DNA from 2 places in the Butyricicoccus sp. AF18-9LB genome. Region 1 is predicted to be linked to the other one. Evidence: predicted binding sites of a transcription regulator. Region 1 holds the regulator's gene; the other holds the start of a gene.
What was found. Region 1 encodes HrcA, which represses chaperone genes, less so after heat shock. Its sites were predicted from a motif close to TGTTAGCACTCNNNNNNNNNGAGTGCTAACA; they were not measured.

Region 1 (6,175 bases):
TGAACTTTGCACGGGTCAGGGTCAGCTCGAGGTGCTTCGGACCGGTAGCGTCAGCCGTGATGTACGGCTGGTTGATGGAGGTCTGGCTCATGCCGGACAGCTCGATCTTCGCCTTCTCAGCAGCTTCCTTCAGGCGCTGCATAGCCATACGGTCGTTCGACAGGTCAATGCCGTTGGACTTCTTGAACTCGTCAACCATCCAGTCGATGATGCGCTGGTCGAAGTCATCACCGCCGAGGTGGGTATCACCTGCGGTGGACAGAACCTCCAGAACGCCCTCGCCGATGTCCAGAACGGATACATCGAACGTACCGCCGCCGAGGTCGTATACCATGATCTTCTGCTCGGATTCCTTATCTACGCCGTAAGCCAGTGCAGCAGCGGTCGGCTCGTTGATGATACGCAGAACTTCCAGACCTGCGATCTTGCCGGCATCCTTGGTAGCCTGACGCTGCGAGTCGGAGAAGTAAGCCGGAACGGTGATGACCGCCTGATTTACCGGCTGGCCGAGGTATGCTTCTGCGTCAGCCTTCAGCTTCTGCAGGATCATAGCGGAAATCTCCTGCGGGGAGTACGGCTTGCCGTCGATGTTTACGCGGTAGTCGGTGCCCATGTGGCGCTTGATGGAAATAATGGTGCGGTCTGCGTTGGTTACAGCCTGGCGCTTAGCGACCTGACCGATCATACGCTCGCCGTCCTTAGAAAATGCAACAACAGACGGAGTGGTGCGCGCACCCTCAGCGTTAGGGATGACTACGGCTTCGCCGCCCTCCATAACAGATACACAAGAGTTCGTCGTACCAAGGTCAATACCAATGATCTTACCCATAATAAATACACTCCTTAAATGATAGGATTTTGTTTACTTTAATTAGTAGTTAGTAATCAGTTTGCAACCTTCACCATCGCATGGCGAATAACCTTATCGCCAATCTGGAAGCCCTGCTGGAAGGTTTCCGCGATGACATTCTCGCCGAGGTTTTCATCCTCAACGTGCATAACCGCGTTGTGGAAGTTCGGATCGAATGCGGTGCCTGCGGCAGCGTCGATGACGGTGACGTTAATACCCTTGAGGCTTTCGGTCAGCTGCGTCATGGTCAGCTCGACACCCTTTTTATATTCGGTGTCGGCAGTCTCTGCCTTGAGCGCCCGCTCGAGGTTATCGTAGGTCGGCAGCAGTGCGGTTACGGCGCGGCTGACTGCATCGGTGTATGCCTGCTCGCGCTCGCGCTGGCTGCGCTTGCGGAAGTTGTCGTACTCCGCCGCCATGCGGAGATAACGGTCGTTCAGGTCGTTATACTTGGCTTCCCAGTCCGTCGCGGGCTTCGCTTCAGCCTTGGCGGTCTCCTCTGCGGGAGCCTCGGTCTTTACCTGCTCCTGTTCTTCCGCCTCCGGCTTTGTCTTTTTGCTCATTTCGTTTTGTGCCTCCGTTTACAGGAAATCAGTGATTTCCGTCTTTTTCATCTAAAAATGTCTCGGCGATCAGCTTGTTCAGCCCTTTTGCGAAGCGGCTGAGCTGTGCGGACAGCTTGGCGTAATCCATGCGGGTCGGGCCCACGATGCCGATCGCGCCCTGACCGATCTTACCGATATCGTATTTTGCGTAGATCGCCGAGGTTTCACTCAGCGGGTTTTCGCCGTTTTCCGGTCCGATGAAGAACTGGATGCCGTCGATCTTGCGGGTGGCCGGCAGCAGGTGCTTGCGGTCGTCCTCCATGTAATCGAGCAGCGTCTGCGCCTTTTTCGTATCGCGGTACTCCGGAAAACGAAGCAGCTTGCTGGCACCATCGAGGTAAACCTTCTGGTCGCTCAGCTCGGTGATCAGCTCTGCGATGTACTCGGCTACCGGAGCGAGCAGCGCGGTCAATCCCGCGGCGCGGCGCACAATGTCGAATCGCTCGGCAGTGATGCTCGAGAGCGGCAGTCCGGTCAACGTCTGGTTGAGCACATAGGTGAGCAGCTCGGCCTCATCCTTGGAGACCTCAGCTACCGTGCGGACCATTTTGTTCTTGACCGTGCCCGAATCCGTAACTACTACGATTACGAAATTCATCTTATCGACTGCGATGATCTCAAACTGCCGGATGGCGATCTGTGTCATGGCCGGTGTGATAGCAACCGACGCGTAATTCGTCAGACTGGTGAGCAGCTTGCCGGCCTCCTGAATGAGGTGGTCAAGCTCGCGTACCTTGGTAAGCACGCTGTTCTGCAGTGCGTTTCCGTCCTCCGCATTGTCGGCCGGACGCTCCATCAGTTCATCCACATACAGTCGATAACCCTGCGGTGAGGGGATTCGTCCCGCAGAGGTGTGCGGCTTTTCGAGGTAGCCCATGTCCTCCAGTTCACTCATCTCATTGCGGATGGTGGCGGACGAGAACGGCAGCTCGTGTCCCTCGGTCAATGCCTTGGAGCCGACCGGCTCAGCCGTGCGGATGTAATCGCCGATAATGGCTTTGAGTATTTGCTTTTTACGTTCCGAAAGCTCCACCGAAGCAGACTCCTTTCTTTCGGTTGTTAGCACTCCATCTCCCCGAGTGCTAAACTTAATTTACCACCACATACGGACAAAGTCAAGTGCTGTTTGTGAACAATTTATGAAATGATGGTCGGAATTTTATCACACTCGTCTGCCGAGTGCTGAAATGTCAATTTTCACCGTATGAAAAATGCTCTGATTTGGTCGTTTTTCCTTGCGTTCGCGTCCACGCAGTGATAGAATTACTATGAGAGAGACAGGCAATCGTTCGATTGCCGTAGAGAGAAAATCCGCTCTATAAAAAGGAGAACAAACATGAAGGAAATCAAAGTTGGCATCGTTGGTTTGGGCCGTCTCGGTTCGGTACACGCGCAGAATCTCGCGTTCAAGATTCCCGGCTGCAAGCTGGTCGCTGCCTGCTCGCTCGTGCAGAAGGAGCTGGACTGGGCAAAGGACTACCTCAAGGTAGAGTACACCACCACGGACTACAAGAAAATGGTTGACGAGGCAGACATTGAAGCTGTCGTTATCGTCTCCTCCTCTCCGGAGCACTGCTGGATGATCGAGTACGCGCTCGATGCAGGCAAGCACGTCTTCACCGACAAGCCGCTCGGCTGCTCGCTTGAGGAGTGCAAGCGCGCTGAGGCTGCCGTTGAACGTCACCCGGACAAGATCTTCTTCCTTGGCTTTATGCGCCGCTACGATCCGTCCTACGCGGATGCAAAGGCACAGATCGACGCAGGCCGCATCGGCAAGCCGTATCTGGTAAAGGCTACCGGTCTGGACCCGGAAGCACTGGTCGAGAGCTGCATCAAGTTCTCCAAGACCTCGGGCGGCATCTTCATCGACGCCGCTTCCCACGATATCGACCTGATGCGCTGGTTCCTCGGCGGTGAGGTTACCGAGGTTTACGCCGCAGGCACCAACTTCAAGCACCCCGAGTTTGCCGAGAACGGTGACACCGAAACCGGCATGGCAATGCTCAAGTTTGATAATGGCACGGTCGCTTTCCTGCACGTTGGCCGCACTGCACCGCACGGCTACCACACCGAGACCGAAATCGTCGGCACCGAGGCGCATATCCGCGTTGCCGGTGTACCGTGGAAAGACCGCGTTATGGTATACGACCAGTACGGCGCCCGTCAGGAGATCATCGAGAACTTCCCGCAGCGTTTCGCAGAAGCATACCTGTTGGAAATGGTCGACTTCATCGACTGCATCCAGAAGGACCGCAAGCCCGAACTGACCGTTTACGACGGCACCAAGGCTACCCTCGTTACCTACGCGATTACGGATTCGTTCCACTCCGGCAAGCCGGTTCAGGTACAGTATTAATATATTGTAAAATCGCACAAAAGCAGAGCCGAAAGGCTCTGCTTTTTCTTGCACATTTCCATCTTCTCTGCTATGATAATGGAAAGGAGGTAGAGTCTATGACGAATGCTAACCCTAATGCTCCCGCGTACCGCTGGCTGCTGCTGTTCTGGCTGTTCAATGCTCTGAATGTGCTGTTCAGCGTGATCGACCTGCCGGTCGTATTGTTCAGCGGTGAAGCCGGTCAAATCACGTTATCTAATATTCTCGCACTCGCTGCCGCAGTCGCACAGTTTTATCCGTTCTATCAGCTCGGCAAGCTGTCCGACCGTCTGCACCGCGCCTTCACTGTCAACATTATCAGCGTCTGCGCAGCCGTTGTCGGACTGATCTCGCTTCTGATAGCGCTGACCGACCGACCGCCCTATAACTCTGCCGCGGTCATCACGGTGATGAGTCTGGTAGTCATGGCGGGCGTGATTTGCCTGTACGTTTCCCAGTTCTTTCTGTATACCGGATTGGAGGCGCTTCGCGCGGAACGCGGCTATGATTATCCGTCCCGCCTGATCCGACTGTGCTTTTTCGTGCCGCTGATCTGCGATATTGCCGCCGTCCTGCTGGACAGCGCGCTCAAAACCTCGATTTCGCTCTTTTCTAAGTGTTTCTGCCTGATCGTGCTCGGACTGTTCGTCCGCGCCGCTCGCAAGAGCGAGATTGCATAACTGCGGCACGAGATTATGTCGCCCATAAGATATCAAATACTTCTGCAAACGCGAAAAAAGACCGCTTAAGCGGTCCTTTTTCTTTTATATGAGAGATTATTTGTAGAGAGCAGGTTTATCCATCATCTCGATCGGCAGGAACTGATTCGTGCCGCGGGAACGGTTGAGCGTGTCTGCTGCAACGCAGGCAGCGTAGCCGTCCCATGCGGACGGACCATCCGGCTCACCCTTCTCCTCGAGGGTCTTGACCCAATGGGTCAGCTCAATGTCATAGGCTTCAATAAAACGGTCCTTCCAGTCGGTCAGGATCGGGAACGAACGGGTTGCGTTCGAGCGCTTGACAACCGCATACGGATCAGGCAGGTTGACTGTGCCCTTCTCGCAGACGACCTGACACTGGATGTCGTAACCGTAAGCGTCCGCAACCTGAACCTCTACGTCAATACGCGCACCGGACTGGGTTTCCAGCAGCACGATCTGCGGGTTGTCATAACCCTTGGTAGAGCACGCGGACTGGCGCACCTTGAGCACCTGACCGTTCTTATACTCGTCACCGAGCAGCCAACGACAGATATCCAGCTCATGGATTGCAACGTTGGAAACGCCCATCTCGGTCTGGAAGCCGTCCGGCTGAGACACGTTGCGGTGACACGCGTGAATCATCAGCGGTGCACCCAGCTCGCCGGAGTCGATGATGCGCTTCATCTCGGCATAGCCGCGGTCATAGTGGCGCATAAAGCCGACCTGTACCAGACGCTTGCCGTGTGCAGTCTCGGCCGCGATGATTTTCTCGCAGTCGGCGGCACTCTGTGCCAGCGGCTTCTCGCAGAACACCTGCTTGCCCGCTTTGAGAGCCTCGAGCACATAGCCTGCGTGGCTCGGGTCGGACGAGGTGATAACGACCGCCTGCACCTCCGGTGCTGCGATCAGCTCCTCGCCGGTCTTGTATGCCTTCATGCCTTCATACTGCGCCGCAACCTTAATCGCAGCTTCTTCAAAATAGTCTGCACAGGCAACAACCTGACAGCCCGGAACAAGGTCCGTCAAGCGTCGAATGTGATCGCGGCCGATTGCGCCGCAGCCGATAACACCAATATTCAGCATGCTGATCCTCTCCTTTTAACAGCAAGAATAATCACTTAAAATCTCGTTAATATTCGCGGATTCCCACGTTTTTTCACACTTTTTTCTTCATTGCATACATTGTACCGCAATCCCGCCGTCACGGTCAACCGTCCCACCAAAACATTGGTAGCCTGCCTAAAAAAGCACCGCAAATTTATGGCAAAATGAAGTCTCAAAAGCAGATGACAGTGCATTTTTGATTGTGCACTGTGCGTAGTTATACTTGACGTCAGCGCTGCTCTCCCCTATACTTTGAAGTAGAAAAGGAGAATGTGTCAATGGCAGTTACCATACAAAAAATCGCAGAGCTGTCCGGTGTGTCGCGCGGCACGGTGGACCGTGTGCTGCACGGACGCCCCAACGTCAATCCGATGATACGCGAAAAAGTTGTCCGTGCCGCAGAAAAACTCGGCTATCAGCCTCCAGTGCCGCCGAAATCGGCAGATTGCAGGCAAGCGGCTATTCTCATTCCGCAATGGACGGACGGCCACTTCAATCGACAGATCGTCAGCGGCATTCGCAAGGCGCTGCGCTATAT
Region 2 (6,175 bases), on a different contig from region 1:
CTTCTCGGATGCGAGCAGGATTTCCAATTACGCGAAGCCTTCGGTCAGCGCACTGGTCGGTGCTAAGGTGATCGGCGGCTCGAAAGGGAAAATCAATCCGCTTTCCAAGGTAACGCGTGCGGAGATGGCGGTGATGCTCTATCGGGCAACGCATTTGACCGTGCAGGGCAGCGGCGCGGTGTATCAGAGCCGCGGCGATCTGGTCAATCTGTGTATCGGCACGCAGAATTACTGCGATGTTGTGATCGAGAACTATGATCCTTCGGTGACGTATACCGGTCTGATGGAGTATACGGATTTCCGACGAGTCGGCGGTGTTAGCTACGTTTCGCTGAGCGGCAAACGCGCAATCGACCGCACGGTAGCGTACACGAACGGCGTGTTCACCTTTGCAGACGGTGAGGGTACAGTGAGCATTCCGGCGGCCGCCGATTGCGTAGCTATCGATGTCAGCCAGCCGTACCATCAGCTGAATGCGCCGACAAGCACCGGCAGTACCTACCGGCATTGCTATCCCTCCATCGAGGACGGTGCGGTTACTGCGATTTATTATTCCAAGGTATAACGAAACCACCCTGCTTTCGCAGGGTGGTTTGAGACTGTCGAAAAACTCCGTTTTTCGAGCAGCCTCTCGATTGAAACCACGCTTTCAATCGAATCTTGACGAAAAGCCGCGCCCTACGGGCACAATTTTTCGTCCCTTGTATAATTCCCGAGGTACACAAGGTGAATTGCCGCATAGCGGCAAAAGAGGGTGGCCTGGGCCACGCCCCCGGGAATTATGAATTTGCTGTGCAAATTCTATTTTATGCGTGCTGCCGCACGAAAGGTAAAAACGATAGATTGGCTTTATCGACAGACTGAAACCACCCTGCTTTCGCAGGGTGGTTTTTCGTTGTTAAATGCGTGGGCGGAAACTGGAGAAACGTTACGTTCATTCTCCATTTTCCATAAAAAAGACACCTCCGCTGTGCGGAGGTGTCTTTTTTATACATTTGGAGATGAATGGATTTTTGGAGAGAATTGCAGGATTTGAGAATTAAAATTACTCAGAAACCAGCGGGGTGGACAGGTAACGGTCGCCGGTATCAGGCAGCAGAGCTACGATAACCTTGCCGGCGTTCTCCGGACGCTTGGACAGCTCAACAGCAGCCCACAGAGCAGCACCGGAGGAAATACCTACGAACAGACCCTCGCTGTGTGCAAACTGGCGAGAGGTTTCAAATGCGTCCTCATTTGCTACACGAACAACTTCGTCGTAAACCTTGGTATCGAGTACATCCGGAACGAAGCCGGCGCCGATACCCTGAATCTTATGCGGGCCGCCCTTGCCGGTGGACAGTACCGGGGAGGTATCCGGCTCAACAGCAACTACCTTGACATTCGGGTCCTGATCCTTCAGGTACTTGCCGGTACCGGTTACGGTGCCGCCGGTGCCTACGCCTGCAACGAAGATGTCAACCTTGTGACCGGACTGCTCCCAAATCTCGGGGCCAGTGGTTGCGTAGTGTGCAGCTGGGTTTGCCGGGTTTACGAACTGACCCGGGATGAAGCTGTTCGGGGTCTCCTTAGCGAGCTCGTTTGCCTTTGCGATCGCACCGGACATGCCCTTTGTGCCTTCGGTCAGAACCAGCTCAGCGCCGTAAGCCTTCAGCATGTTGCGGCGTTCAACGCTCATGGTTTCCGGCATGGTGAGGATGATGCGGTAGCCGCGGGAAGCTGCAACTGCTGCCAGACCGATACCGGTGTTGCCGGAGGTCGGCTCGATAATGGTTGCGCCCGGCTTGAGCGCACCGGACTTCTCAGCCTCGCTGATCATGGCGTTTGCGATACGATCCTTAACGGAACCGGCCGGATTAAAGTACTCCAGCTTTGCGAGAATCTGTGCGTTAGCGCCAGCCTTAGCTGCAAACTTTTCAGCCGCATACAGCGGGGTGTTGCCGATCAGATCGGAGAAGCTCTTTTTAATATCAGACATGGGATAAACCGCCTTTCAAAATTAAGAAAAATTAGAATGTGATGTTAGTAAGGAATGATGGGAAAACTCAGTCGATGCAACATCGACACATTCGCCGGATCGTCATTGAGATCACGCTCCTAAATTCACTTTATTCATATGTGTTTTGTATGAATTAAATATACAACCGAAATTCCCATTTGTCAATAGGAATTTTGAAAAAAGTCAAAAAATTTCCGCACCCGGAAAAATGGTGCGGAAACATACTGTTTAATGGGTAAGATCCCAGTCGATAGGGTCGATGCCGTGCGCTTCGAGAAACGCATTGCACTTGGAGAAGTGCTTGCAGCCGAAAAAGCCATTGTACGCCGACAGAGGAGAGGGATGCACGCTTTCGAGCACAAGGTGCTGCGGTGCGGTGATGAGTTTCTTTTTGCTGCGGGCATTGCCGCCCCAGAGCAGAAAGACGATCGGCTGCTCATGCTCGTTCAGCTTTTCAATGATATGGTCGGTGAAGGTCGTCCAGCCGAGGTTTTTGTGGCTGTTCGCCTGCCCGCGGCGTACGGTCAGAGTCGTGTTCAGCATGAGCACACCGCGCTCCGCCCACTTGGTGAGCGTGCCGTCCTTGGGAGGCACAATGCCAAGATCACTCTGCAGCTCCTTGAAGATGTTCTGCAGGCTCGGAGGCGGCTGAACACCCGGCTGAACCGAAAAGCAAAGCCCGTGCGCCTGTCCGGGACCGTGATATGGGTCCTGCCCGAGGATGACGGCCTTGACCTTGGAATACGGCGTGTACCGCAGAGCGTTAAAGATATTCTCTGCCGCCGGATAGATGGTCTGCTCGGCGTATTCCTTTTTCAGCCAGTAGCGAATGCGCTTGTAATAATCCTGCTCAAACTCACCGGCAAGGATCTCGTCCCAATCGTTGCCAAGATGTACCATGCGATCACTCCAAAATTGTTTTCTTACCTTTAGTATAGCATAGGGAAGGGGGTGTGTCAAAATTGGGAATGGATAGGAAGCGTCCTATCGCGCAGGCAGTTCGTCCTATCCGGGCTGCACCGGTCGCAGACACAGGTTTTCCGGTGTGCCCGAACTGCGAAGGTGGTTCGCCATTGCCGGGCGAGGATTCCGCCGCTGCGGCGGTGAGGAACGTGCGGCGTCCGCCGCGGGGACAAAAAGGAAGGGACACCCATGGTTTCCCTTCCTCTTTGAACTCCTACCTTTCCTTTGTTTGATAGTACGGCGGTAATGGTAGAGAAGAGACAGGAGTACGGCAGTCGGGTTACCGTTCCGTAGGGGCGCGCATTGCGCGTCCATTCCTCTACCTATTCGCAGCAGGCGCGGCATACCCGTGCCGCGCAAATTTTTTGCTTGTGCAGATTATCCAAATTCTACGGATATAGGCGATATGCACCCGTAATCGTGTTGCGCGGCACTGTTATGCCGCGCCTGCGTAGACCCAAATTGGATGTAGCAGTACGGTATCTGACACTACGAATAGGCGGATACAATGCGGAACGAAAAATCCTCTGCCGTACTCTTTTTTTCGCAGCGGTCTCCTCTCTACCGTTACCGCCGTGCCCTCTAAGGGAAAAGGGGAGATTCACAAGAGGGTGGAAAACCGCAGGTTGTCTACCCTCTTGTGCGCCTGCCGCGCGCAGCGGCACTCCACGCCGTGGTTCACGGAAAAATTCTCCGCCCGAATAGGGTGAACCGCCTGCATGGTTCGGGCATATCCAATTCTCGATTTCGATTTTGAACAAACCATGAATTTTACAAACCCTACTTGATTTTTTGGCGCAATAGGCTTATTATATCAATGTTGGCACTCGATGATTGAGAGTGCTAATACCAAACAACAAACACAGAGGTGTATGTAATCATGGCAACCAAGCAGTTTAAGGCAGAATCCAAGCGCCTGCTCGATTTGATGATCAACTCCATTTATACGCACAAGGAAATCTTTCTGCGTGAGCTGATCTCCAACGCATCCGACGCAACGGATAAGCTCTACTATAATGCAATGAAGGAAGGCAAGACCGGTATCACCCGCGACAGTCTGCCGATTGAGCTGACGCTCGACAAGGCAAACCGCCGCTTTATCATCGAGGACCACGGCTGCGGCATGACTGCCGAGGAAATGGAGAACAACCTCGGTACGATCGCGCATTCCGGTTCGCTGGCGTTCAAGAACGAAAACGAAAAGCAGGACGACATCGACATCATCGGTCAGTTCGGCGTTGGCTTCTATGCGGCATTTATGGTCGCAAAGCATGTTGAGGTCGTATCCCGTGCGGCAGGCAGCGACGAGGCCAACCGCTGGGAGTCCGACGGTGCGGACGGCTACACGGTTGCACCGTGCGAAAAGGCAGAAAACGGCACGAAGATCGTACTGACCATCAAGGACAATACGGAGAACGAGAATTACGATGAATTTCTCGAGCCGTACCGCATTCAGGGTCTGGTAAAGAAGTATTCCGATTACATTCGCTACCCGATCAAGATGGATATGACGCGCTCCCGCATGAAGGAGAAGCCGGCGGATGCAGGTGACGACTACAAGCCGGAGTGGGAGGAGTACACCGAGAATGAGACCCTCAATTCCATGGTTCCGATCTGGAAGAAGTCCAAGAAGGAGCTGAAGGACGAGGATTACAACAGCTTCTATACGCAGAAGTTCTACGATTATCAGCCGCCGCTGTGCCACATCCATTCCAGTGTGGAAGGCGCGGTAACGTACACGGCAATGCTGTTCATCCCGTCTCACGCACCGATGGACTACTACACCAAGGACTATGAGAAGGGCCTGCAGCTGTATTCCAACGGCGTGCTCATCATGGACAAGTGCGCGGATCTGCTGCCCGATCATTTCAGCTTTGTACACGGCATGGTCGATACGGCAGATCTGTCGCTCAACATCTCCCGTGAGATGCTGCAGCATGACCGCCATTTGAAGGCCATCGCGCAGAGCCTTGAGAAGAAAATCAAGAGCGAGCTGCTCAAGATGCAGAAGGACAAGCGCGAGGATTATGAGAAGTTCTGGGCAGCGTTCGGCCGTCAGATCAAGTACGGTGCTTATGTTGAGTACGGCGCGCACAAGGAGCTGCTGCAGGATCTGCTGATGTACCATTCCTCTACGGAGGACAAGCTGGTATCGCTCGCGGAGTACGCTTCCCGCATGAAGGAAGACCAGAAGTATATCTACTATGCTTGCGGCGAGACCATTGACAAGATCAAGCTGCTGCCGGTTATGGAAACGCTGTCCGACAAGGGCTACGAGGTGCTGTGTATGGATGACAGCATTGATGAGTTCTGCGTCAAGATGCTCGCTAAGTACAACGATAAGGAATTCAAGTCCATCGCGGATGCAGACCTCGGTCTGGACAGCGAGGACGAGAAGGAAGAGATCAAAAAGCTGAGTGAGGACAACAAGGATGTCCTCGAAGCGCTCGGCAAGGCGCTCGAGGGCAAGGTTAAGAAGGTCGAGCTGACCAGCCGCCTCAAGAGCCATCCGTGCTGCCTGCGTGCCGAAGGCCCGGTAACGCTCGAGATGGAGAAGGTGCTCAACCAGCAGGCAGCTGTCAACGGCGGTCAGAGTGTACACGCAGAGCGCGTTCTGGAGCTGAATGCCGAGCACCCGATCTTTAAGAAGCTGTGTGCGCTGCAGGCGGAAGGCTCGGATAAGGTAAGCACCTATGCGGATATCCTGTACACGCAGGCGCTGCTCATCGAGGGTATGCCGGTGGATGATCCGGTGGCTTATGCAAATGCTGTTTGCAATTTGCTCTCCTGAGATATATAATAATATAGTTAGTATATAGATAGTATACTTGGGATAAAAGAGTGAATGATTGATGGATTGAGAATAGCGATGCGGCTCGGCTGTGTCGATACTACATTTTATTTATGAACAAAACCGGAAGGTGATGAAACATGAAGAGAATGCTGTGGATACTCAATCCGCATGCGGGACGCGGTGCAATGAGCGGAAAGATCATCGACTGTGTGGCCGCATTTCAACAGGCAGGATATGATGTGACGATTTATATCACGCAGGGTGCGCAGGATGCAACGCGTGTTGCACGGGAGCGTGCGGGCGAATTCGATCGCATTGTGTGTGCAGGCGGTGACGGTACGCTGAACGAGGTGATTACCGGTCTAATGCAGGCGGAGACCCGTCCGGTTCTCGGTTATGTGCCTGCCGGCACGACAAAT

Region 2: a site for HrcA is predicted at 3,781-3,811, ahead of htpG (molecular chaperone HtpG). Genes of this name have one in related genera too.

The regions. Positions count from the first base shown of each region.
Region 1 covers NZ_JAQCWA010000001.1:226,996-233,170, forward strand. Annotated here, with positions in the region: gene dnaK (molecular chaperone DnaK) at 1-829, opposite strand, end outside; gene grpE (nucleotide exchange factor GrpE) at 886-1,413, opposite strand; gene hrcA (heat-inducible transcriptional repressor HrcA) at 1,442-2,488, opposite strand; gene PGY33_RS00985 (Gfo/Idh/MocA family protein) at 2,792-3,811, shown strand; gene PGY33_RS00990 (hypothetical protein) at 3,910-4,512, shown strand; gene PGY33_RS00995 (Gfo/Idh/MocA family protein) at 4,609-5,616, opposite strand; gene PGY33_RS01000 (LacI family DNA-binding transcriptional regulator) at 5,916-6,175, shown strand, end outside.
Region 2 covers NZ_JAQCWA010000005.1:71,115-77,289, forward strand. Annotated here, with positions in the region: gene PGY33_RS04950 (S-layer homology domain-containing protein) at 1-565, shown strand, start outside; gene cysK (cysteine synthase A) at 1,046-1,978, opposite strand; gene ung (uracil-DNA glycosylase) at 2,228-2,899, opposite strand; gene htpG (molecular chaperone HtpG) at 3,843-5,753, shown strand; gene PGY33_RS04970 (diacylglycerol/lipid kinase family protein) at 5,894-6,175, shown strand, end outside.